DNA from 2 places in the Staphylococcus saccharolyticus genome. Region 2 is predicted to be linked to the other one. Evidence: riboswitches for the same ligand, from Rfam matches in the RefSeq annotation. Region 2 holds a riboswitch; the other holds the start of a gene.
What was found. Region 2 has a riboswitch for lysine ahead of DYE57_RS05470 (amino acid permease). Riboswitches for the same ligand answer to the same signal wherever they lie in the genome.

Region 1 (11,662 bases), 260 kb from region 2:
ATTTTTATCGCTGATTCTTGCTATTTTATTAAGTTTTATACTAATACCTATTTATCTCTCTTCAATATTTAATTATAAAACTGATCCACTTAAATTGTTATCTAAAAAATTTACTTTCATATTTTATAGTCTTATTAATTTTATTAGTCTATGTTGATGATTATCAGTTATTTTCATTTAATTTCTTTATAGCATTAATGGAAGAATTTTTATTTAGGAAAGTAATATTTAACATTTTGCTAAAAAGCTTCAGTTTAATAATTCCTATTTTTATTGGTTCTCTACTATTTGCATTAATCTTACATCTTAATGAGTCGCTGGTATCTAATCTATTAGTAAGATTTCCTTCAAGTATAATTCTGTATGTTATAAGATATAAATTCAAAATTAGTTTTTCAATTATCATTCATTGGATATATAACATTTTAACTGTAGTAATGAGGTGAAATTCATGAAGTCGATATTATTGTCCTTATTTTTAAACTTTGTATTTTTCTCAATTTTAGCACTTTTAGAATTACATATTGATGTTTACTTGGCAAATTTATTAATTATTTTAGTACCGTCTATTACATCAGCTATCTTAATTGCTTTTTCTTCAAAAATGAAGCTATATTTATAGTTAAATGTAATTAAAAACCTAATTTTTTACATTATCTATAGTATATATAATGCATCTTGATGGTTACTTATCCTACATCGATAGAGCACAAATCACTAGAAGTGATATTGAAATTAAAATTTCTCCAAATATGCTTGAATTATCTCACATAATCTTCTTTTTTTGTTTATTTAATACCTCAATTGATTGTATTTTTTATTAAATATAAAAAATATAAAACAGACGAAATTAATGCTAGAATTTAGAAATGTATATAAATCTTTTAAGAAAAAAAGTACTATGTGATGTTAATTTCAAATTATTAGCTAGTGAAATGGTGGGGCTCATAGGTTCTAGTGAAGCTGGAAAATCAACATTAATGAAACTAATAGCTAAAACTCAATTACCATCTCAAGGAAATGTTTATTTTAAAAATACGGATATAGATGACTCCCACAATATGATTAAAGATTTTTCTTTTATGATAGGGCAAATATATTACCCAGAGTTAAATGCAAGACAAAATATTGAAAATTACCTAAAAATTAATAATAAGATTAGCTATTCAAGCGAAATCCAAACAATGCTTAACATAGTAGGTTTAGAAGATAATGATAAGAAAGTTAAAAATTCTTCATATGGAATGAAACAAAGAGACTCTGTTTAGCTAGTTGTTTAATTACTCAACCAAAAGTAGCTATACTAGATGAGCCATTTTTAGGCCTAGATCTGTTAGGAGTAAGGGAATTAAATAATATAATTGAAAAGTTTTCAAAAGAAAAAAACACCTTATTTTTAATTTCCATCAGTTAAAATTGTGATAGATTTCTTTTATTAGAAAACCACCAAATTAAAGAAATTGACTTACATAATAAAATAATCACTCAGAAGTTAATATTCAAAAATTCTATAACCAATGCCTTAAAACTAAAAGCTAATTTCAATTTCATCAAAAAAATTGACGGAAATTCAATAACAATTATTAATTCGGATTTTATCCTCTTTTAATATTTCTAGCTGAATTACTTAATAGTAATTTCCCTTCATTATCAGCAACACAAACGAATAGCGTAAGTTTTTTAGAACTATTTAACGCAATATATGACACCCAACAAAAAGCTATGCTATCACTTATAATTGTTGAATATTTAGCATCTTTATCATTTTACAACGAAATTAGCACAGGAAGACTATTATTTTATAAGGATCAAAGTCGTTACAAAATTTTTAATTCTAAATTAATATCTATTATTCCTAGTTATTTCATGTTCTTATCCATTTTATTATTATCACAACGTTAGAAGTTTATTTGTTTTATGTTAACAATTATGAATACTCATCTCATTCTTTTCTGTTAAATAACTCAGAATTAAATCATACTCTAATCTTAAATCTTCTTGGAATCTTTTTAACTGATTTATTCTTAACATTTTATGTCGTTATTTTTTCTGTCAGATTTAATTCTGGAATAACTATTATAAGTATGATTTTATGTTATGTGCTCATAAAGATTACTGACAATATTAATAAAATCAAGTTTTTCCCTTCATAATTTACAAATTTAGATAGCGATAATAGTTTTATTTTCAACGTATCAGTAATGAGCACTATTACTATAGTTTATATAATAATTATTTATTTTTTAACAATTACGATATTCAGAAAAATTCAATTTTAAATCTTGTTTAATTTAAGTTAATTATAAAAATGCCCTGAACTGATGATGGTTAAACCTATCCAGGGCATTTTGCAAATCGTTTTTAATTAAATTAAAATCATAATATAGTAGGTGAGCTTTTTCCTCACTCATTTTTATTATTATTTCATATCATTAATAATTAGCTGTCTTAAAGATTGACGTTTAATCACTTCTCGTGCTTTACCATCCTTTAAGAAGAATACTGATGGCTTTTGCATTTGATTATAATTTGAAGCCATAGAATAATGGTATGCACCTGTAGATAAGATAGCTAAGTAGTCACCACGTTTAACCGATGATGGTAATTTGGCATTCTTGATAATAATGTCACCAGATTCACATAACTTTCCGGCAATCGTTACCGTATCATCAGTTTCTTCATGACGATTAACTAATAAAGCCTCGTACTGTGCACCGTATAAAGCTGTACGAATGTGATCACTCATACCACCATCAACAGACACATATTTATTCACTCCAGGTATTTCTTTAATCGTTCCAACCTCATATAAAGTAATACCTGCTTCTCCAACAATTGAACGACCAGGTTCAATACCAATTTCAGGGATGACATAATTTAATTGCTGTGCAGTTTCTTTAATTGCATCTGCAATTTCAGCGATGCCTGTTTCAATAGGGAAGCTCACATCACCCTCTACATATTTGATACCGAAACCTCCGCCAATGTTAAGTAATTCAACCTGTATATCATTTTCAGTTAACCATTTTAATACAAGTTTGGCAGTTTCAATCATAGCTTCAGTACCTTCAATTTGTGATCCCACATGGAAATGAATACCTTTTAAATTTAAACGCTGAGAAGCTTTGATGTTTTGGATTGCTTCAAGTGCTAATCCATGTTTAATTGAAAGGCCAAATTTACTATCTTCTTGTCCTGTTTGAATGAATTCATGAGTGTGTGCTTCTACACCTGGATTCACTCTTAAAACTACATTTACATCTTTACTTGCATATTTATCTATTAAGTCAATTTCTTCTAATGCATCAACAACTATATATCCTATATCATTTTCCAATGCATTTTGAATCTCACGTTTTGTTTTATTATTACCATGAAAATGAATACGGCTAGGATCAAATCCGGCTTCTAAGGCCGTATATAGTTCTCCTTCTGATACGACATCTAATTGTAAATCTTCTTCTTGAACTAATTTAATCATTTGAATACAAGTAAATGCTTTAGAAGCATAAGAAATATTATATTTTAAACCGCTTTTCTTGAATGCATCATGATATCGACGCATTTGGGTACGAATTTGATCTTCGTCATAAACAATAGTAGGGGTACCAAAACTTTGTGCTACAGTCTTTAAACTTGTACCTTCCATAGTTAATTCGCCATAATCATTATATTTGACCGCCATTTATATGTACTCCTTTATTAGAGAATCGTGATTCATAGCACTAAGTTGTTCAGAGTTAGCGCCTACACCTTTGAATGTATATTCATCAATGCGTATGTCGTTATTATATAATACTACCTCATCTTGTGGATGAACTTCATCATCAACTTCAACAAACATATGACTCATCATTAAAGCTTTTATAGGATAACGTTTACCATTAATGAGTACTTCGTGTTGGGCTCTAGATTTTAGAATACCATCACCATACCCAACGTCTACAACTGCTAAATGTGTGTAATCTTTTGTCACTTCATATGCGAAGCTGTATCCACAATAATCTCCCTTATTTACTTCGCGCACTTGAATAACATTGCTTTTAACTGTGAGAGATTGTTGAATTTCAGACTTATTCAATTTGCTATAAGGTCTAGATCCATACAATGCAATACCGACACGAGCATGAGTATGATGAGGAAGGACGATTTGACCTTCACGATAGTAGCTAGCACTATTTTGAGAATGAATCATATCAAATGTATAACCTTCATCAAGTAATATATTTAGAATATTCAACCAAGCTTCACGTTCAATACCATATTCCAGTACATCAAATTCATCTGCATAACCAAAGTGTGTCCACAAACCTGAAATGATCATTTTATTTTCACTTTTATTTTGAGCATCATTTTCCAATACTTCATGAAATTCATTTAAATCTTTAAAACCTGAACGATGTAAAAGATTCTCAAACTCTAAATGCACATGAATACTGCTCAAGTCGTCTTTATGATCATAATAGTACGATAAAGAGGGGAGTGTCATATGAATTTGGTACTTTCTAACAGTATCGAAATCATAAACTGCATTCATAAGAAAGATTGTCGCTTGTGGTGCTATCTCTCTGACGCGAACAGCTTCTTTTAAAGAAGTTGTACTAAATGTTTGAATACCAGCTTTTAAAAATTCTTTAACTGCAAATTCTAACCCATAATGATATGCATTATTTTTAACTACTGCCATTAAAGATTGATTATTTCTAACTTTTACAGCATTCTGATAAAACGCTTCTGTATCTACTGACCAAATTGCTGTCAATTCACTTACACCTCTTTATAATTACTTAATATTTGTTCATAATAATTTGCTACATCAATCAATACCTTTTCGTCGAAATTAAGATGAGATGTATGCAATCCTGTAACAAAACCTTTATCTTTGTTTTGAGTACCCACAAACGCAAAGTATGAAGGTGCGAGTTGTTGACCATAAAAACTAAAGTCCTCGCCAAATAAAAATGGTGTAGGTTTATCGATGACTTCTAAATTAGCGCCTTTTAATGCATTTTCAACGCTTTCTCGTAGCTTAGGACTATTTATAGTAGGTGGATAACCTTCTTCAAATTTAACTTGACACTCAACATTAAAAAGAAGTTGCACACTTTCAGCAATTTTATTCATTTGATGTTTAACTACAATAAGATCATCTAGATCATAGGTACGAATCGTTCCTTCTAGATAACCGTGACTTGGAACAGTATTAATAGCTTCACCAGCTTCAAAGTGACCCATATGAACAATATTTCGTTTTAATCCATTAAGATGGTACTGTTGAATTTGTCCTACTTGTGCTAAAACATGTTGCAGTGCTTCACCACAAGAATGTCCTTGTTCTTTATCTGCGACATGACTAGACAAACCATTTAAGTAAAAACGATATTCAGTCGCACTCGCCGTTATTTCTTCATCCCGAATAACAACTTTGCCTTCTTCTGTAAATGGATTTACATGAATACCATATACTGCTTCGATGGGATATTTCTTAAAGGCACCAGCTTTAATTAAACGGTTGGCACCACCGCCAGTTTCTTCAGCAGGTTGGAAGATAAACACTACATTATGAGGTAGCTCATCTTTATCGGCCATTGCTTTACAACGTTTTACAAACAACATTAAAGCTGAGGTATGACCGTCATGTCCACATGCATGCATCACATTATCCGTCTTACTTCTATAATCGATGTTATTTTCCTCAAAAATAGGTAAGGCATCAATATCAGCACGAAAGGCGATTGTATGATTGCTATTACCTTCTAAATATGCAATTGCTCCAGTGTCGAGAGGGCAATCATATGGGACACCCAAATCATCAAGAAACCGTGTAATATATTTTGTAGTTTCAAATTCATGTAAACTTAATTCTGAATTTTGATGTAAATGTCTTCTATGTTTTGTAACAAATTCTAATTCATTCATCTTAATCATCCCTTATATAAAATTGATTTCATTTATTATGTATTAAAACATTGTTCATTCTTCTTATAATAAAAAGGTGAAACAAATAAGTGAACTTCCTAACATGCGTGTTCATCTGAATCATTTGCTTCAACCTTAATCATTCATTTATTTGAAAACGACTCATCAATAACTATCCATTAATCATTTAACTTTCTTAAAGCTGAGACAATTTCACGTTTAGAGTCTTCAACTTCTGAGGTTTGTTTAATGACTTTAGCAGGTGTACCAGCAACTACTGCACCAGCTGGAACATCTTGAGTAACGATTGCACCAGCAGCTACAATTGCGCTTTCACCAACGCGCACACCTTCAAGAATAACTGCATTAGCTCCAATTAAAACATTGTCTTCAATAATAACTGGTGAAGCACTAGGTGGCTCAATGACTCCAGCTAACACTGCGCCGGCGCCTACATGAACATTTTTACCAGTAGTAGCTCGGCCTCCTAAAGTTGCGTTCATATCAATCATTGTACCTTCACCAACAACTGCGCCAATATTGACTGTTGCACCCATCATTACAACTGCACCATCTTCAATAATAGCTTGTTCACGAATAAAAGCACCAGGCTCAATTCGTGCATTCGTATTTGTTAAATCTTGAAGTGGAATTGCTGAATTGCGTCGATCCATTTCAATTTCTACATCTTGAATTTTAGATTGATGTTGTTCATAAAACGGTTTCCAGTCATCCGCTTCACAGAAAATCACCTTAGATTCTTCTGAACCAAATATTTTAAAACTTTCTGAAAATGTCACACCTTCAAAGTTTCCATTTACATATACTTTTAACGGTGTAGATTTTTTTGCATCACTAATATATTGAACAATTTCTTGAGCAGATAAATGTTGTACCATAATTTGAATTTCTCCTTTGTTTAAAGTTTATAAATTATCAAATGTGTAATATCCGTTATCTTTATGAATTAATTTTTCAGCAGCACCAATTGCACCATTAGCGAAAATATCTTTAGATTGCGCCTTATGTGATATAGTTATTATTTCATCAGTACCAGCAAATAAAATATCATGTTCACCAACAATTGTGCCTCCGCGAACGCTATGAATACCGATTTCATTTTTTGAACGCTTTTCAGTTTTCTCATGACGCTCATAAACGGGTGTCACTGAATCTCTTAGTTCCTTGATGACGTCGTATAGCTTCACTAATGTTCCACTAGGAGCATCTACCTTTTGATTGTGATGGGCTTCAGTTAGTTCAATATCAAAATCTTGAAGTAGGGGAACCGCAGTTTCTAAAATTTTAGTGAGTGCGTGTATACCATAACTCATATTTGCACTAAAGAATACTGGCATATGCTGACCTAATTGATTTAATTTTTGAATGAGTGTATACTTTTCACCGGTTGTAGCAATCACTAATGGTAAATTAAACGACTCATCTAATAATGGAAATAGTAGTTCTGGATTAGAGAAGTCAATGGCAACATCTGCTACATCTTGCACTTTTGCAATACTTTCATAATGTGTATATGGCGTCGAATCTTTTGGAGAACGATCAATCAGGCCAACGATTTCATGTCCTTTTTCTTCTGCTAATCTTGCTACACGTTGATTCATCGCACCATAGCCTATAAGTAATATCTTCATTAATGTTCACCTGCTTTGAACTGATCGTAAGTTTGCTCTAAAACTTTGCGCTCTGCATCCTCTAAAGGTACAAGAGGTAATCGTACTTCATATTTACCAAATCCTAGATGAGCCGTTAACACTTTTATAGGAATAGGGTTAACATCAACTGATAATGAATTGAGTAATTGATCGATGAGTTCGAATTGACTTGAAATATTTTCTCCACTTTGTTTTGCGTCATATAAATTTTGGAATTCTTTTGGAATAACATTTGCAATAACAGAAATGACGCCTTTACCCCCACGTTGATAGAATTCAGCAACATTGTCATCATTACCGCTATATAAAGCAAAATCATCTTCATTAATACGTTTTTTAACTTCTTCCATATAGTCGAAATCATTCGTCGCATCTTTAAGAGCAACAATATATTCATTATGACTAAGCGTTTCTACAGTTTCCGCTTCAATAGTCATATTCGTACGAGAAGGCACGTTATATAATACAACTGGCAATTTCACTTCATTTGCAATTGTTTCAAAATGTTTAATCAAGCCACGTTGATTCGTTTTATTATAGTAAGGTGTGATAAGCATAATTGCATCTGCACCAATTTCTTTAGCCTTTTGTGATGACTCTATTGATTTTTGAGTATTATTAGTACCAGTGCCAGCAATAATAGGAACACGTTTATCAACTATGTTTACAACAGTTTTAAGCACTTGTTCTTTTTCTTGATCAGTTAAAGTAGGGCTTTCTGCTGTAGTTCCGTTAACTATAATAGCTTGTGTATCGTTGTCTAATAAAAATTGTACATGTCTTTCTAATACGTCATAATCAACTTTATTATTTGTAAAAGGTGTAGCTAGTGCTACGCCAACGCCTTCAAACATGTGAGTCATATTATTGTTCTCCTTTCATTTTTAAAACTTGTTCTAGTACTTGAACTGCATTTAATGCTGCACCTTTAAGTAAATTGTCTGATGTACACCATACATGGAAAGAGTTGTCTAATGAATCATCTTTTCTGATACGACCAACAAAGACCTCATCTTTACCTGTAGAATGAATTGCTAAAGGATACTCATTGTTCTCTGGATTATCTACAAGAACAACCCTGTCGTCTTGATTAAATAATTTTTGAATATCTTTAACGTTAGCTTCTTTATCTAAAGTAACGTCAATTTCAATACTGTGACTGTCTTGAACTGGTACACGTACACAAGTGGCAGTTACTTTCAATTCTTTATCGTCTAAAATTTTTCTTGTTTCATCAATCATTTTTTGTTCTTCTTTGGTATAACCATTTTCTAGAAAAACATCGATGTGAGGTAAAACGTTGTTATAAATAGGATGAGGATAAGCTTCTGGTGCTTTACAGTTAGCGTCTTCAGATAAATCTCTTTTACCCTTGATACCAGAACCCGAAACAGCTTGATATGTTGTATAAGCAACACGTTTTAAGCCATATGTATCTTGTAAAATTTTAAGTGGTACGACAGATTGGATTGTTGAACAATTAGGATTAGCAATGATTCCACGTGTTAATTTAGGTTCATTAACTTCTGGTACGATTAAATCTACATCTTCCGTCATTCTCCATTGACTTGAGTTGTCAATTACAATTGCACCCGCTTGTTCAAATAGTGGGGCGAAATGTTCACTAGTACCTCCTCCAGCACTCATTAGCACGTAATCGAAATGTTCACTTGCTGCTTCATCTGTTAACTCTTGAACTGTGTATGTTTGTCCTTGAAATTCTACTTGCTTGCCAGATGAACGCGCTGATGAGAAAAGCACTAATTCGTCGAAAGGAATATGCTTACGATCCAAAGTTTCTAACATTTTTGTTCCTACTAATCCTGTTGCTCCGGCTACTGCTAATCTTGTCATAATAAAGTCACTCCATTTGTAATATTGGTAATATTTTGAAAATTTATAATAAATATATCACATGATTATTAAATATCGAAAGCACTGTATAATTCTTCGACCGCTTTTTGACCATTTTCAGCATCAATGACAAAAGTATACAAAAAGAGCAAGTTCGGAATGAGCGAACTTGCTCTACATTTATGTACAAGTGATGCACTCCATTATTTAAAAATAATGACAAACTTATAGCTCTTAACCATAAAGTCCAACGACCCATAACTGCTATTATGAGTTGTTTCGGCATCTCACCCTTTCAATTTCAGTTGCTAGCAGACAATTTTCTAAAATTTACTCATGATCGATGCGCCTCATCTAAATCTTATTTAATTGATATGGTTTCATTATACATAGAGCACATATATCTGTAAACCAAAATGTTAGATTTTTAAAAATATACAGAAAATTTAAGTGTATTTTATTATTAAAAATCACTTTTTATACAATACACTTACAAAAGATGAGTCAAAAATAACGAATACAAATAAAATTAAACCTGACCTTAAAAGGAATCTAATCTTCTAAGACCATGTTTAAATAAAACTATTTATTACTGATTACTTTGTAGAACACCAATTTCTTGCAAGTATTCTTCATAAGGAACCTCTTTAGATAAGGCACCTTGTTGATTTAAATCAATGACACGATTGGCAATCGTATTGATAAATTCAAAATCATATGAAGTAAAGATGATTGAACCTTTAAATAATTTTAAACCATCATTCACTGCAGTAATACTTTCCAAATCCAAATGATTTGTGAGTTCGTCTAATAATAGTACGTTTGCACTCGATAACATCATCTTACTAAGCATACAACGAACTTTTTCACCACCAGATAACACGCTGGCTTTTTTCTTAACTTCTTCACCGCTAAATAACATACGACCTAAGAAACCACGTAAAAACGTTTCAGTTTGCTCATCCTCTGGAGCATATTGACGTAACCATTCAACTAAATTCATATTTACATTATCAAAAAATTCAGAGTTATCCTTAGGGAAGTAACTTAATGATGTCGTCACACCCCATTTAAAATTTCCTTCATCAGGTTCCATTTCACCAGCTAAAATTTTTAATAATGTAGTCTTTGCAATTTCACTATCTCCAATAAGAATCGCTTTATTATTAGGATTCATTGTGAATGAAATGTTATCTAACACTTTCTCACCATCGATTGTTTTAGAAAGATTTTCAACAGTAAGCAAATCATTCCCAATTTCACGTTCAGGTGTGAATTTCACATAAGGATATCTTCTTGATGATGGTTGAATATCATCTAACTCAATTTTTTCTAATTGTTTCTTACGACTTGTTGCTTGTTTTGATTTAGATGCATTAGCTGAGAAACGCGCGATGAAATCCTGTAATTCTTTCATTTTTTCTTCTTTTTTCTTATTCTGTTCTTGAGCCATTTTTTGAGCTAATTGACTAGATTGATACCAAAAATCATAGTTTCCAACATAAAGTTTAATTTTACCGAAATCTAAATCAGCAATATGTGTACATACATTATTTAGGAAATGACGGTCGTGTGAAACAACGATAACTGTATTATCAAAGTTGATTAAGAAATCTTCTAGCCAACTTATTGCAGGAATATCTATACCGTTAGTAGGCTCATCAAGTAGCAATACATCAGGATCACCAAATAAACTTTGCGCAAGTAATACTTTAACCTTTTGATTATTTTCAAGTTCAGCCATCTTTTTATCATGTAAATTAGTTTGAATACCTAAGCCAGATAATAGATTAGCAGCATCTGCTTCAGCATTCCAACCATTCATCTCTGCAAATTCTCCCTCAAGTTCAGCAGCACGAATACCATCTTCATCACTGAAATCAGGTTTCATATAAATCTCATCTTTTTCTTTCATCACTTCATATAAACGCTCATGACCCTTAATAACAACATCTAATACACGTTCGTCTTCATAAGCAAAGTGATTTTGTTTTAATACTGCAAGGCGCTCATCTTTACCTAGTGTCACGTGTCCAGTTTGTGAGTCAATTTCACCTGATAGAATCTTTAAAAATGTTGATTTACCGGCGCCATTCGCACCAATCAAGCCATAACAATTACCCTCAGTAAATTTGATATTTACATCTTCAAATAGTTTACGATCGCCAAAGCGTAAACTTACATCAGTTACTTGTATCATTCATTTGCTCCTTTAC
Region 2 (11,662 bases):
TGATGATAACGGAGAAATGAACCGAAAATATATGGGTGAACTTGTATTTAATCATCCTGAAAAACGCATAGTGTTAAATAATATTGTTCATCCTATTGTTAGAGAACTCATGGAAGAACAAAAAAAATACTATCTTAATCAAGGATTTAATGTTGTAATGGATATTCCACTATTATTTGAAAACGATTTGCAAGATACTGTAGATGAGGTATGGGTAGTATATACTTCTGAAAGTATTCAAATTGATCGGTTAATGGAAAGAAATAATTTAACGCAAGAAGATGCTAAAGCCCGAGTTCTTAGTCAAATTTCTATTGATAAAAAGAGTAGAATGGCCGATTATGTTATAGATAATTTAGGTGATAAACTTGAATTGAAACAGAATTTACAGCAATTACTAGAAAAACAAGGTTATATTAGCTCTATAAATGAATAGATTTAAAAAAGTGTTTGTGTTTACATATTTTCACAAGCACTTTTTCTTTTTAGTTAAAAGGATAATTAAATTTATAATAAGAATAAGTTATATTTAATGATAGTTAAAACTTTTCTTGAAGATACTAAGTAACCGCTTTCAAAAACGAGTAATTATGTTATACTAATTTCGTAAAGTATAACATATAAAAACTCAAGGGGTGCTTTAAATGTCAACGAATATTGCAATTAATGGAATGGGTAGAATTGGAAGAATGGTCTTACGTATAGCTTTAAAAACTAATGATTTAAACGTTGTAGCTATTAATGCAAGCTATCCACCAGAAACAATTGCACATTTAATTAACTATGATACAACTCATGGTACATATGATAAAAAAGTCGAACCAACTGATAATGGTATTAAAGTAGGAGTGCATTTTATTCAATTAGTGTCAGATCGTAATCCTGAAAATTTACTATGGAAAGAATTAGATATCGATATTGTAATCGAAGCAACTGGTAAATTTAATCATGGAGACAAAGCAATTGCTCATATTCATGCTGGAGTAAAAAAAGTCTTGCTTACTGGACCATCTAAAGGTGGTAAAGTTCAAATGATTGTTAAAGGTGTTAATGACGATAAACTCGATGTCAATGAATATGATATATTTAGTAATGCTTCCTGCACCACTAATTGTATAGGTCCAGTTGCTAAAGTTTTAAATGATAAATTTGGCATTGTCAATGGACTTATGACAACTGTTCACGCCATTACTAATGATCAGAAAAATATTGATAATCCCCATAAAGATTTAAGAAGAGCACGTTCTTGTAATGAAAGTATTATCCCTACATCAACAGGTACAGCTAAAGCATTGAAAGAAGTTTTACCTCAAGTAGAAGGTAAACAACATGGCATGGCTTTACGAGTTCCGACTAAAAATGTTTCACTCGTCGATTTAGTTGTTGATTTAGAAAAAAATGTGTCTGTAGAAGAAGTTAATGTAGCATTTAAAAATGCTGGATTAGAAGGCATACTCGATGTTGAATACGCACCATTAGTATCAGTAGATTTTAATACAAATCCAAATTCTGCTATAGTTGATGCACAATCTACTATGGTCATGGGGGATAACAAAGTTAAAGTTATTGCTTGGTATGATAATGAGTGGGGATACTCTAATCGAGTTGTAGAAGTAGCAGAACAAATAGGCCAGCTGATAAATAATAAGGCAACAGCTAAAGCCGTGTAATTAATGATGTGTTCAAGTTAGATTCATATTAATTTTTAATCTATATTTAAATGAACAGAATTTGCGTTAAGACGCTAACAAAATTAAAGACTTTGTTAGCGTTATCTTTTGTTAAAAATTTCTCATTTCACTCTCTAAGTCAATAAACCTATACATAATTTTTATTTACTTAAGAAGACACAGTCATTGTTAACTAATTTAATATTTTATAGCATTTGACAGTTTGAAAACTGTTTTAAAAAATTGATAGATGAATATAATTTGAAATTCTAAATTAAAATCAGAAATTCAACTACTGTGTTTATAAAATATCTGTTTTTATTTTACTGATGTAAATTAATAATAAATAGAGTATAATCAATAGCCTTTCTTTTTTAAGAAGTCTTTTTATAGTATAATTGACGATAATCAAACTTAAGAGGGTGACATAAATGAAATGCCCAAAATGTAATTCGACGCACTCAAGAGTCGTTGATTCTAGACACGCTGATGAAGCAAATGCAATAAGAAGAAGACGTGAATGTGAGAATTGTGGAACACGATTTACCACATTTGAGCATATCGAGGTAAGTCCGCTAATAGTTGTAAAGAAAGATGGAACTCGAGAACAATTTTTAAGAGAAAAAATATTGAATGGTCTTGTAAGATCATGTGAAAAACGTCCGGTAAGATATCAACAACTGGAAGATATAACGAATAAAGTAGAATGGCAACTGAGAGACGAAGGACAAACTGAAATTTCATCAAGAGAAATTGGAGAACATGTGATGAAATTATTAATGCATGTCGATCAAGTTTCGTACGTTAGGTTTGCGTCTGTCTATAAAGAATTTAAAGATGTTGACCAACTATTAGCATCAATGCAAGGTATATTGAATGATAATAAACGGAGTGATTATTAAATGGGTTTACAAGCCTATGAATATGGTTTAAGGCCAAAGGATGGATTTGAGGTCATTAAACATTTCCAATTAACTTCTGAACATTTAGAAATTTTAAATCGCTTGTTCACGCCTTTAATTGGGCTACAATCAATAGGTTTATATCATTTTATGAACCAATTTGTCGATAATGATAATCACATAACACTTACACATTATATCTTTATGAATGAACTAAAGATAAATCTTTTAGATTTTAGAAAGCATATGGATTACCTTGAAGCGATTGGTTTAGTGAAGACATTTGTTAAGCATAACGAAAAGCATACACATTTTGTTTATCAACTTGTTCAACCACCAACGGCTTATCAATTTTTTAATGATCCGATGTTATCAGTATTTCTCTATAGCGAAGTTGAAAAAAATCGTTATCAATCACTTAGGTCTCATTTTGAGAAGGAATATAAAGATTTAGGCAACTATCAACAAACTACTAGAAAGTTTACTGAAGTGTTTAGTGTACCTAGAACTATGGTTAAACAAGATAATTCTTACTTAAAGAAAGTTCAAAATTATAATGGCATTGATTTGTCTAATGAAACTTTTGATTTTGAAATATTGAGAAAAATGCTTAATCATCATTTTATAAGTAACGAAATCATTGATAAGGAAGCTCGGGAACTTATTATTCAACTAGCAACACTTTATGGATTGACAGTTGATGGTATGCGAAATATTATTTTAAACTCAATTACCAGTAATCAAACTTTGTCTTTCGAAGAAATGCGTAAACAAGCTCGTTCTTATTACTTGATTGAACATGAAAATCATTTACCCAAATTACAATTAAATGTTAATCAGGTAAATGATTTTAATGAACAAAACCAAAATCATACTGAAAATTGGTTAACACTTTTAGATGATACGAGTCCTATTGATATGTTAGCAAGTTGGTCTGATTCAGAACCTACTCAATCTCAAAAAAGTATGATTGAAGAACTGATTGAAAGAGAAAAAATGAACTTTGGTGTAATTAATATATTATTACAATTTGTAATGCTTAAAGAGGATATGAAATTACCTAAATCTTATATTTTTGAAATTGCATCAAATTGGAAGAAAAAAGGGATTGAAAATGCAAAACAAGCATATGATTACGCTCTAAAAGTTAATAAACCTAAAAGTTATGATGTTCAAAATAAAAAAGATAGAAAATATCATAGTCGTCAAAAGCAACTTATTTCAAAAGAAAAAACGCCTAAATGGCTTGAAGAGAGAAATGCGCAATCAAAACAGCAAGATTCAGGTAATAAAGATGAAAAACTCGAAAAAGATAGACAAGCATTTATAGAAAAACTAAATCAGAAATGGAAGGAGGGAGATAACTAATGAAAAGTTTTAAAAATATTATGGGTTCTACACCAGATTTAGAAAAACGCATAAAAAAAATAAAACAAGATGTGATTAATGATTCTGATGTAAATCAGTTCCTAACTTTACATCATAATGAAATAACAAATACTACGATTGATGAAGATTTAAATGTATTACAAGAATTTAAAGATCAACAGAAGTACTATGATGGACATAGTTTTGAGAATTGTCCAAACTTTGTAAAAGGGCATGTGCCGGAATTATATATAGAAAATGAAAGAATTAAAATTAGATATCTACCTTGTCCATGTAAGATTAAATATGATGAAGAAAGATTTAATTCTAAACTTATTATATCACACCATATGCAACGGGATACTTTAAACGCTAAACTAAAAGATATTTTTATGGATAATAGAGAACGACTTGACATTGCTGTGGCAGCAGATGAAATCTGTACGTCTCTTACGAAAAGTGAAAAGGTAAAAGGTTTATATTTATATGGTCCATTTGGTACAGGAAAATCCTTTATTCTAGGCGCCATTGCAAATCAACTTAAATCAGAAAAAATTTCTTCTACAATAGTTTATTTACCAGAATTTATACGTACTTTAAAAAGCGGATTCAAAGATGGTAGTTTTGAGAAGAAATTACAGCGAGTAAGAGAATCAAATATTTTAATGCTTGACGATATAGGTGCGGAAGAAGTCACACCATGGGTAAGAGATGAAGTTATTGGACCTCTTTTACATTATAGAATGGTGCATGAATTACCAACTTTCTTTAGTTCAAACTTTGATTATAGTGAATTAGAGCATCATCTTTCTATGACGAGAGATGGTAGTGAAAAAACTAAAGCAGCTCGAATTATTGAAAGGATTAAAACATTATCCACGCCATACTATTTAGAAGGACAAAATTATAGAAACAATTGAATTTTATTTTATGAAGTGTATAATGGAATTAAATCTAAATCGTTGAAACTATTGAAGATAAGATAATTTAATCAATATTACACAGAAAGTCATTAGTTGATGAGAATATGGCTGATATATTAAATTATTACTACTTCAGTGATGATATTTGTAATGAATATTCGGCTCAAGACCGTTATCTTATGTAGAGTATAGGTGGAGACATTATAGAATGAAGTCTTCGCCTTAACTAGGGTGGTACCACGACTATCTCGTCCCTTGCTAGGGACGAGATTTTTTTGTTATTAGGGTTTTTATCTTATTGATTCAATAAGTCAACGATCAGATGTTTATTAAATAGGAGGGTTTAGTATGGATCAAATCAAAGTTCAATTCCCAGACGGTAATTCTAAAGAATTTGATAAAGAAACTACTACAGAGGATATCGCTCAATCAATAAGTCCAGGATTAAGAAAAAAAGCTGTTGCAGGCAAATTCAATGGACAAATAATAGATTTAACACGTTCATTAGAAAACGATGGGTCAATCGAAGTCATCACTCCAGGAAGTGAGGAAGCATTAGAGGTGTTACGTCATTCTACTGCACACTTAATGGCTCAAGCATTAAAACGTTTATATGGCGACGTGAAATTTGGTGTAGGTCCAATAATTGAAGGTGGTTTCTACTATGATTTTGATATGGATGAAAAGGTTTCATCAGATGATTTTGAAAAAATCGAAAAAACTATGAAACAAATCGTAAATGAGAATCATAAAATTGAACGTAAAGTGGTAAGTAGAAATGAAGCGAAGGAATTTTTCAAAGGTGATCCCTATAAATTAGAACTTATTGATGCAATTCCTGAAGACGAAAATGTAACGCTATATACACAAGGTGAATTCACTGATCTTTGTAGGGGTGTTCATGTACAATCTACTTCAAAAATTAAAGAATTTAAATTATTATCTACTGCTGGTGCTTATTGGCGTGGAGACAGTGACAATAAAATGTTACAACGCATTTATGGCACTGCTTTCTTCGATAAAAAAGATTTAAAAGAACATTTAAAAATGTTAGAAGAACGTCGTGAACGAGATCACCGCAAAATTGGTGAAGACTTAGAACTGTTTACTAATAATCAATTAGTAGGTGCTGGCCTGCCATTGTGGTTACCGAATGGAGCTACAATACGTCGTGAAATTGAGCGTTATATTGTTGATAAAGAAGTTAGCATGGGATATGACCATGTATACACTCCTGTGTTAGCCAATGTTGATTTGTATAAAACTTCTGGACACTGGGATCATTATCAAGAAGACATGTTCCCAGCTATGAAATTAGATGAAGATGAGGCAATGGTTCTAAGACCAATGAATTGTCCGCACCATATGATGATTTATAAAAACAAACCTCATTCATATCGAGAATTGCCAATTCGTATAGCTGAATTAGGTACTATGCATCGTTATGAAGCAAGTGGTGCTGTATCTGGTTTACAACGTGTTCGTGGAATGACTTTAAATGATTCTCATATCTTTGTAAGACCTGACCAAATTAAAGACGAATTCAAGCGCGTGGTTAATATGATTAAAGATGTTTATAAAGATTTTGGATTTGAAGATTATCGCTTTAGACTTAGTTATAGAAATCCAGAAGATAAACATAAATACTTTGATGATGATGAAATGTGGAAAAAAGCTGAAACAATGTTGAAAGAAGCTTCTGATGAACTTGGTCTAACTTACGAAGAAGCTATTGGTGAGGCAGCATTTTATGGGCCTAAATTAGATGTTCAAGTTAAAACTGCTATGGGGAAAGAGGAAACTTTATCAACTGCACAATTAGACTTCCTTTTGCCAGAACGTTTTGACTTAACATATATTGGTAGTGATGGAGAACAACATCGACCAGTAGTTATTCATCGTGGAGTAGTATCAACTATGGAACGTTTTGTAGCGTTTTTAACAGAGGAAACAAAAGGTGCATTCCCAACTTGGTTAGCACCAAAACAAGTTGAAATTATCCCAGTTAATGTTGACTTACATTATGATTACGCAAGACAATTGCAAGATGAGCTTAAATCACAAGGTATTCGTGTTGAAATCGATGACCGTAATGAAAAAATGGGTTATAAAATACGTGAAGCTCAAATGAATAAAATACCTTATCAAATAGTTGTTGGAGATAAAGAAGTTGAAAACAATGAAGTCAATGTTAGACAATATGGCTCAGAAAATCAAAAAACACTTGAAAAAGATGAATTTATTTGGAGTTTAGTAGATGAAATTCGTTTAAAAAAACGTAGATAAACTTGAAAATAGCGAGGATATCGTGTATATTACAGATGAAACAAAATAAAAATTAGAGTTAGAGGTTGCATTTTTAATCAGTAGGTAATCAGAAGTCGTATGGGACATATGTTGAATTAGCGAAAGGTAACGATGCCGAAATAATTATAAGACCATAAATTATAATTGTTGGGACAACTGTCGATAAGAAGTTGTACTGTCACTGAATGTGATGTGCTACCTTATATAGATAAAACCAAGTGGTTGCATATCTTAAAGGTATGTGACCGCTTTTTGTTTGTGCTCTGCGTAAGCGAAGTATGAAAAGTTGATTTGGACATCTGAAGATAAGTGGTATAATATATAAAAAATTTTCATCAAATTCTCATACATTAATAATACAATGTTGGTACACAGAAATATAGTTACATGTTAGCCTCTAAGAGAAGGAAAGGGAGCATCTATGAATAATAGAAATGAAAATCAAAATGGCGGTGTCCAGAGAGCTTTAAAAGATCGTCATATTTCCATGATTGCTATTGGAGGATGTATAGGAACAGGTTTATTTATGACTTCTGGAGGTGCTATCCATGATGCAGGGGCATTGGGAGCTTTAATTGCCTATGCTATTATCGGAGCAATGGTATTTTTCCTAATGACTTCATTAGGTGAAATGGCAACTTATTTACCTGTTTCAGGTTCTTTCAGTACATACGCAACGCGCTTTGTAGATCCCTCTTTAGGTTTTGCATTAGGTTGGAACTACTGGTTTAATTGGGTAATCACTGTGGCAGCTGATGTCACAATCGCTGCACAAGTTATCCAATATTGGACTCCAATGCAAGGTATACCTGCATGGATATGGAGTTGTATTTTCTTAATAATTATTTTTGCATTAAACTCTTTATCAGTAAGAGTCTACGGCGAAAGTGAATATTGGTTTGCTCTAATCAAAGTCGTTACTGTTATTATCTTCATTATCATTGGTTTACTTACTATAGTAGGGATTATGGGTGGAGAGTTCGTTGGCTTTGATACATTTACTAAAGGTGATGGTCCTATATTGGGAGGTAATCTAGGCGGAAGTTTACTTTCAATTTTAGGTGTGTTCTTAGTTGCTGGTTTCTCATTCCAAGGAACAGAATTAATAGGGATTACTGCTGGTGAATCTGAGAATCCAGAACGTGCTGTTCCAAAAGCGATTAAACAAGTATTTTGGCGAATACTATTATTTTATATCTTAGCAATCTTTATAATAGGCATGCTTATCCCATATGATAGTAAAGCTCTAATGGATGGTGGAGACAGTATTTCTACTTCACCATTTACTCTTGTATTCAAAAATGCAGGCTTAGCTTTTGCAGCATCTTTTATGAACGCAGTTATTTTAACATCTGTGCTGTCGGCTGGTAATTCAGGCATGTATGCTTCTACACGAATGCTTTACTCAATGAGTAAAGGTAAGCTTGCTTTTGATTCATTCGGAAAAACTAATAAAAATGGGGTGCCGTACATTTCTCTAATGGCAACTGGATTTTTAGTTGTCCTTATCTTTGCTTTACAACATATTAATGGTGATGCTTATGAGTATATTGTTGCAGCAAGTGGAATGACTGGTTTTATTGCATGGGTAGGAATCGCAGTAAGTCATTTTAGATTTAGACGTGCGTTTGATAGACAAGATTACGATAAATCTAAATTAAAGTACAAAGCTAAACTTTTTCCTTTTGGACCCATTTTTGCGGGTATACTATGTGTGATTGTTATTATTGGTCAGGACGTTGACTTTATTAAAACAGGCGACTTTGATATAAGTCGATTTTTCATAACTTATATGGGGATTCCTGTATTCCTAATTTTCTTCTTTTATCATAAGTTACGATATAAAACAAAAAAAATACCACTTGAAAAAGTTGATTTAAGACAAGATGTTTCTATGGAAGAAATTAGACATCATGATCATAAATAAAAAAGATTTGACTTACATGTTTATTACTGATATGATTAGCGATGTTGAATACGAAACGAACCAAGTAGAAGCACCCGCTTCTCACCTGTAGCGACGCAAAAGCAGTTGGCAGGTTAATCATGTTACACAATAAGTGTGTGGAAGAAGAGCGGGTAGTGATACCCGCTCTTCTTTTTTGCTTGGGACAATTTCGTAAAACTCTGGGAGGTGTCAACCATAGCAAAAGATCAAACTCAAGTTAATGAGAAAATTCGTGCAAAAGAACTACGTTTAATAGGCCAAGATGGTGATCAAATTGGTGTGAAATCTAAACGTGAAGCATTAGAAATGGCTGAACGTGTAGACTTAGATTTAGTTGTTGTCGCACCAAATGCGAAACCACCTGTTGCTAGAATTATGGATTATGGTAAATACAAATTCGAACAACAGAAAAAAGAAAAAGAAATGAAGAAGAAACAAAAAGTCATTAATGTTAAAGAATTACGTTTAAGTCCGACTATCGAAGAACACGATTTCCAAACGAAGTTGAAAAACGGACGTAAATTTTTATCTAAAGGCGATAAATGTAAAGTTTCAATTCGTTTTAGAGGACGTGCAATTACGCATAAAGAAATTGGTCAACGTGTATTAGAAAAATTTGCAGATGAATGTAAAGATATTGCAACTGTTGAACAAAAACCTAAAATGGAAGGGCGTCAAATGTTTATTATGTTAGCGCCTGTCAACGAAAAATAAACGTTAAATTATAGGAGGAAATGAATCATGCCTAAAATGAAAACTCACCGCGGAGCAGCTAAACGTGTTAAAAGAACTGGTTCAGGTAAATTAAAACGTTCTAGAGCTTTCACATCTCACTTATTCGCAAATAAAAACACTAAACAAAAACGTCAATTACGTAAAGCAAAATTAGTGTCTAAGAGTGATATGAAACGCGTAAAACAATTATTAGCTTACAAAAAATAAGATTTAAAACGAAAAGATATGATAGAGACTATCTAAGGAGGAATTTATTATGCCACGAGTTAAAGGTGGAACAGTAACAAGAGCACGTCGTAAAAAAACGATTAAATTAGCTAAAGGTTACTTTGGTTCAAAACATACATTATATAAAGTAGCTAAACAACAAGTTATGAAATCAGGTCAATATGCTTTCCGTGACCGTCGTCAACGTAAACGTGATTTCCGTAAATTATGGATTACACGTATCAATGCGGCTGCACGTCAACATGATATCAGCTATTCACGTTTGATGAACGGCTTGAAAAAAGCTGAAATTGATATTAACCGTAAAATGTTATCAGAAATCGCTATTTCAGATGATAAAGCTTTCGGTGAATTAGTATCTAAAGCTAAAGAAGCTTTAAAATAGTTAATGAGTAAGAGATGACGAGTAAAGTCATCTCTTTTTTTGTTTTCATTTATTTTTTATATTCAATCGCAATGTTAATTAATTTTTGCTAAAATGACTGTTAGAAAAGTACACCTGAAAAGGAGAAAAATATGTCTAAGTTCGATGAACAAATTATAGTAGTAAAAAGAAATATATTATTTGATAATGACAAGAATGCATTTAATGGATTTATGCATAAAAACAATATTAAAGGCAAAGATATTTTTAATGCTTTAAGTGAATATGAAGTAAAAAGACGTGGTGATATGGAAGAAGACCCTTCGTTCAAGCAACTTATCTCATATTGCTTATTAGAAAATGAAAAAGGTGAGATTCTGGTATATGAACGTCTCTCCGGGGGAGGAGAAGAACGTTTACATGGACAATCATCAGTGGGTGTTGGCGGACATATGAACAACGTTGTTGGAGCAGATTCTATTAACGAGGTATTGAGAGTTAATGCGCAAAGAGAACTTGAGGAAGAAGTTGGTCTGTGTCAAGAAGACTCTCAAAATATGGAATATTTAGGCTTCATCAATGATGACACAAATGAGGTAGGAAAAGTTCATATGGGTATTGTCTTTAAGATTACTGTGCATTCAAATGATGTTGAAGCAAAAGAAACGGATACACTTAAAATTAGATGGGCAGAAAAAGGTAGTATCGAATCTTATGATGATTTTGAAACATGGAGTGCGTTAATACTTCAAGACCTGTAAAGATTGGAGTGCGAGTCAATTGTCAAATGTAATACCTTTTCCACAATCTGAAGAAAAATTGCTTAATCAGATTAACGATGCGCAAAGACGTAATGATTTCAATGCAATGTATAATTTATTTCACACATATGAGCAAAATTTTGAATTAAATGAGAAAGTTGCATTAAAAAAATGTTGGATGCTTCTTCAAATGAACTCTTTTTTAGAATTGAGAGAGGAGGCTATTATTTTATTAAAACGTGGATTAAATTGTTATGACGAGTTGATAATTTATTATATTAAAAGTTTAAACGGATTAGGACAGTATTATGAAGCGGTTGAAGTAATTAATCAAATTATTGAAGAAGTAAGAAATCATAAAACGAGAATGGAACTTTTCCCTTTAATGGAATATGCAAAATCAAGATTAGATGTAGATAAACAGACGCTTGCTACATCGTTATCACAATTTGATGA

Region 1: linked by a shared signal. The riboswitch ahead of DYE57_RS06840 (aspartate-semialdehyde dehydrogenase) and the one ahead of DYE57_RS05470 (amino acid permease) in region 2 are both predicted to bind lysine.

What each region holds. Positions count from the first base shown of each region.
Region 1 is NZ_UHDZ01000001.1:1,371,249-1,382,910, forward strand. It holds partial or broken gene DYE57_RS12835 (CPBP family intramembrane glutamic endopeptidase) at 1-446, shown strand, start outside; partial or broken gene DYE57_RS06795 (Msa family membrane protein) at 452-867, shown strand; gene DYE57_RS12840 (ATP-binding cassette domain-containing protein) at 870-1,268, shown strand; partial or broken gene DYE57_RS06805 (hypothetical protein) at 1,511-2,279, shown strand; gene lysA (diaminopimelate decarboxylase) at 2,420-3,685, opposite strand; gene DYE57_RS06815 (alanine racemase) at 3,686-4,762, opposite strand; gene DYE57_RS06820 (amidohydrolase) at 4,768-5,919, opposite strand; gene dapD (2,3,4,5-tetrahydropyridine-2,6-dicarboxylate N-acetyltransferase) at 6,099-6,818, opposite strand; gene dapB (4-hydroxy-tetrahydrodipicolinate reductase) at 6,846-7,571, opposite strand; gene dapA (4-hydroxy-tetrahydrodipicolinate synthase) at 7,571-8,455, opposite strand; gene DYE57_RS06840 (aspartate-semialdehyde dehydrogenase) at 8,457-9,446, opposite strand; lysine riboswitch at 9,632-9,808, opposite strand; gene DYE57_RS06845 (ABC-F family ATP-binding cassette domain-containing protein) at 10,036-11,646, opposite strand.
Region 2 is NZ_UHDZ01000001.1:1,107,650-1,119,311, forward strand. It holds gene coaE (dephospho-CoA kinase) at 1-436, shown strand, start outside; gene gap (type I glyceraldehyde-3-phosphate dehydrogenase) at 645-1,670, shown strand; gene nrdR (transcriptional regulator NrdR) at 2,102-2,572, shown strand; gene DYE57_RS05455 (replicative helicase loading/DNA remodeling protein DnaB) at 2,573-3,940, shown strand; gene dnaI (primosomal protein DnaI) at 3,940-4,860, shown strand; gene thrS (threonine--tRNA ligase) at 5,212-7,149, shown strand; lysine riboswitch at 7,201-7,376, shown strand; gene DYE57_RS05470 (amino acid permease) at 7,592-9,097, shown strand; ribosomal protein L20 leader region at 9,154-9,277, shown strand; gene infC (translation initiation factor IF-3) at 9,305-9,832, shown strand; gene rpmI (50S ribosomal protein L35) at 9,860-10,060, shown strand; gene rplT (50S ribosomal protein L20) at 10,110-10,466, shown strand; gene DYE57_RS05490 (NUDIX domain-containing protein) at 10,598-11,206, shown strand; gene DYE57_RS05495 (hypothetical protein) at 11,226-11,662, shown strand, end outside.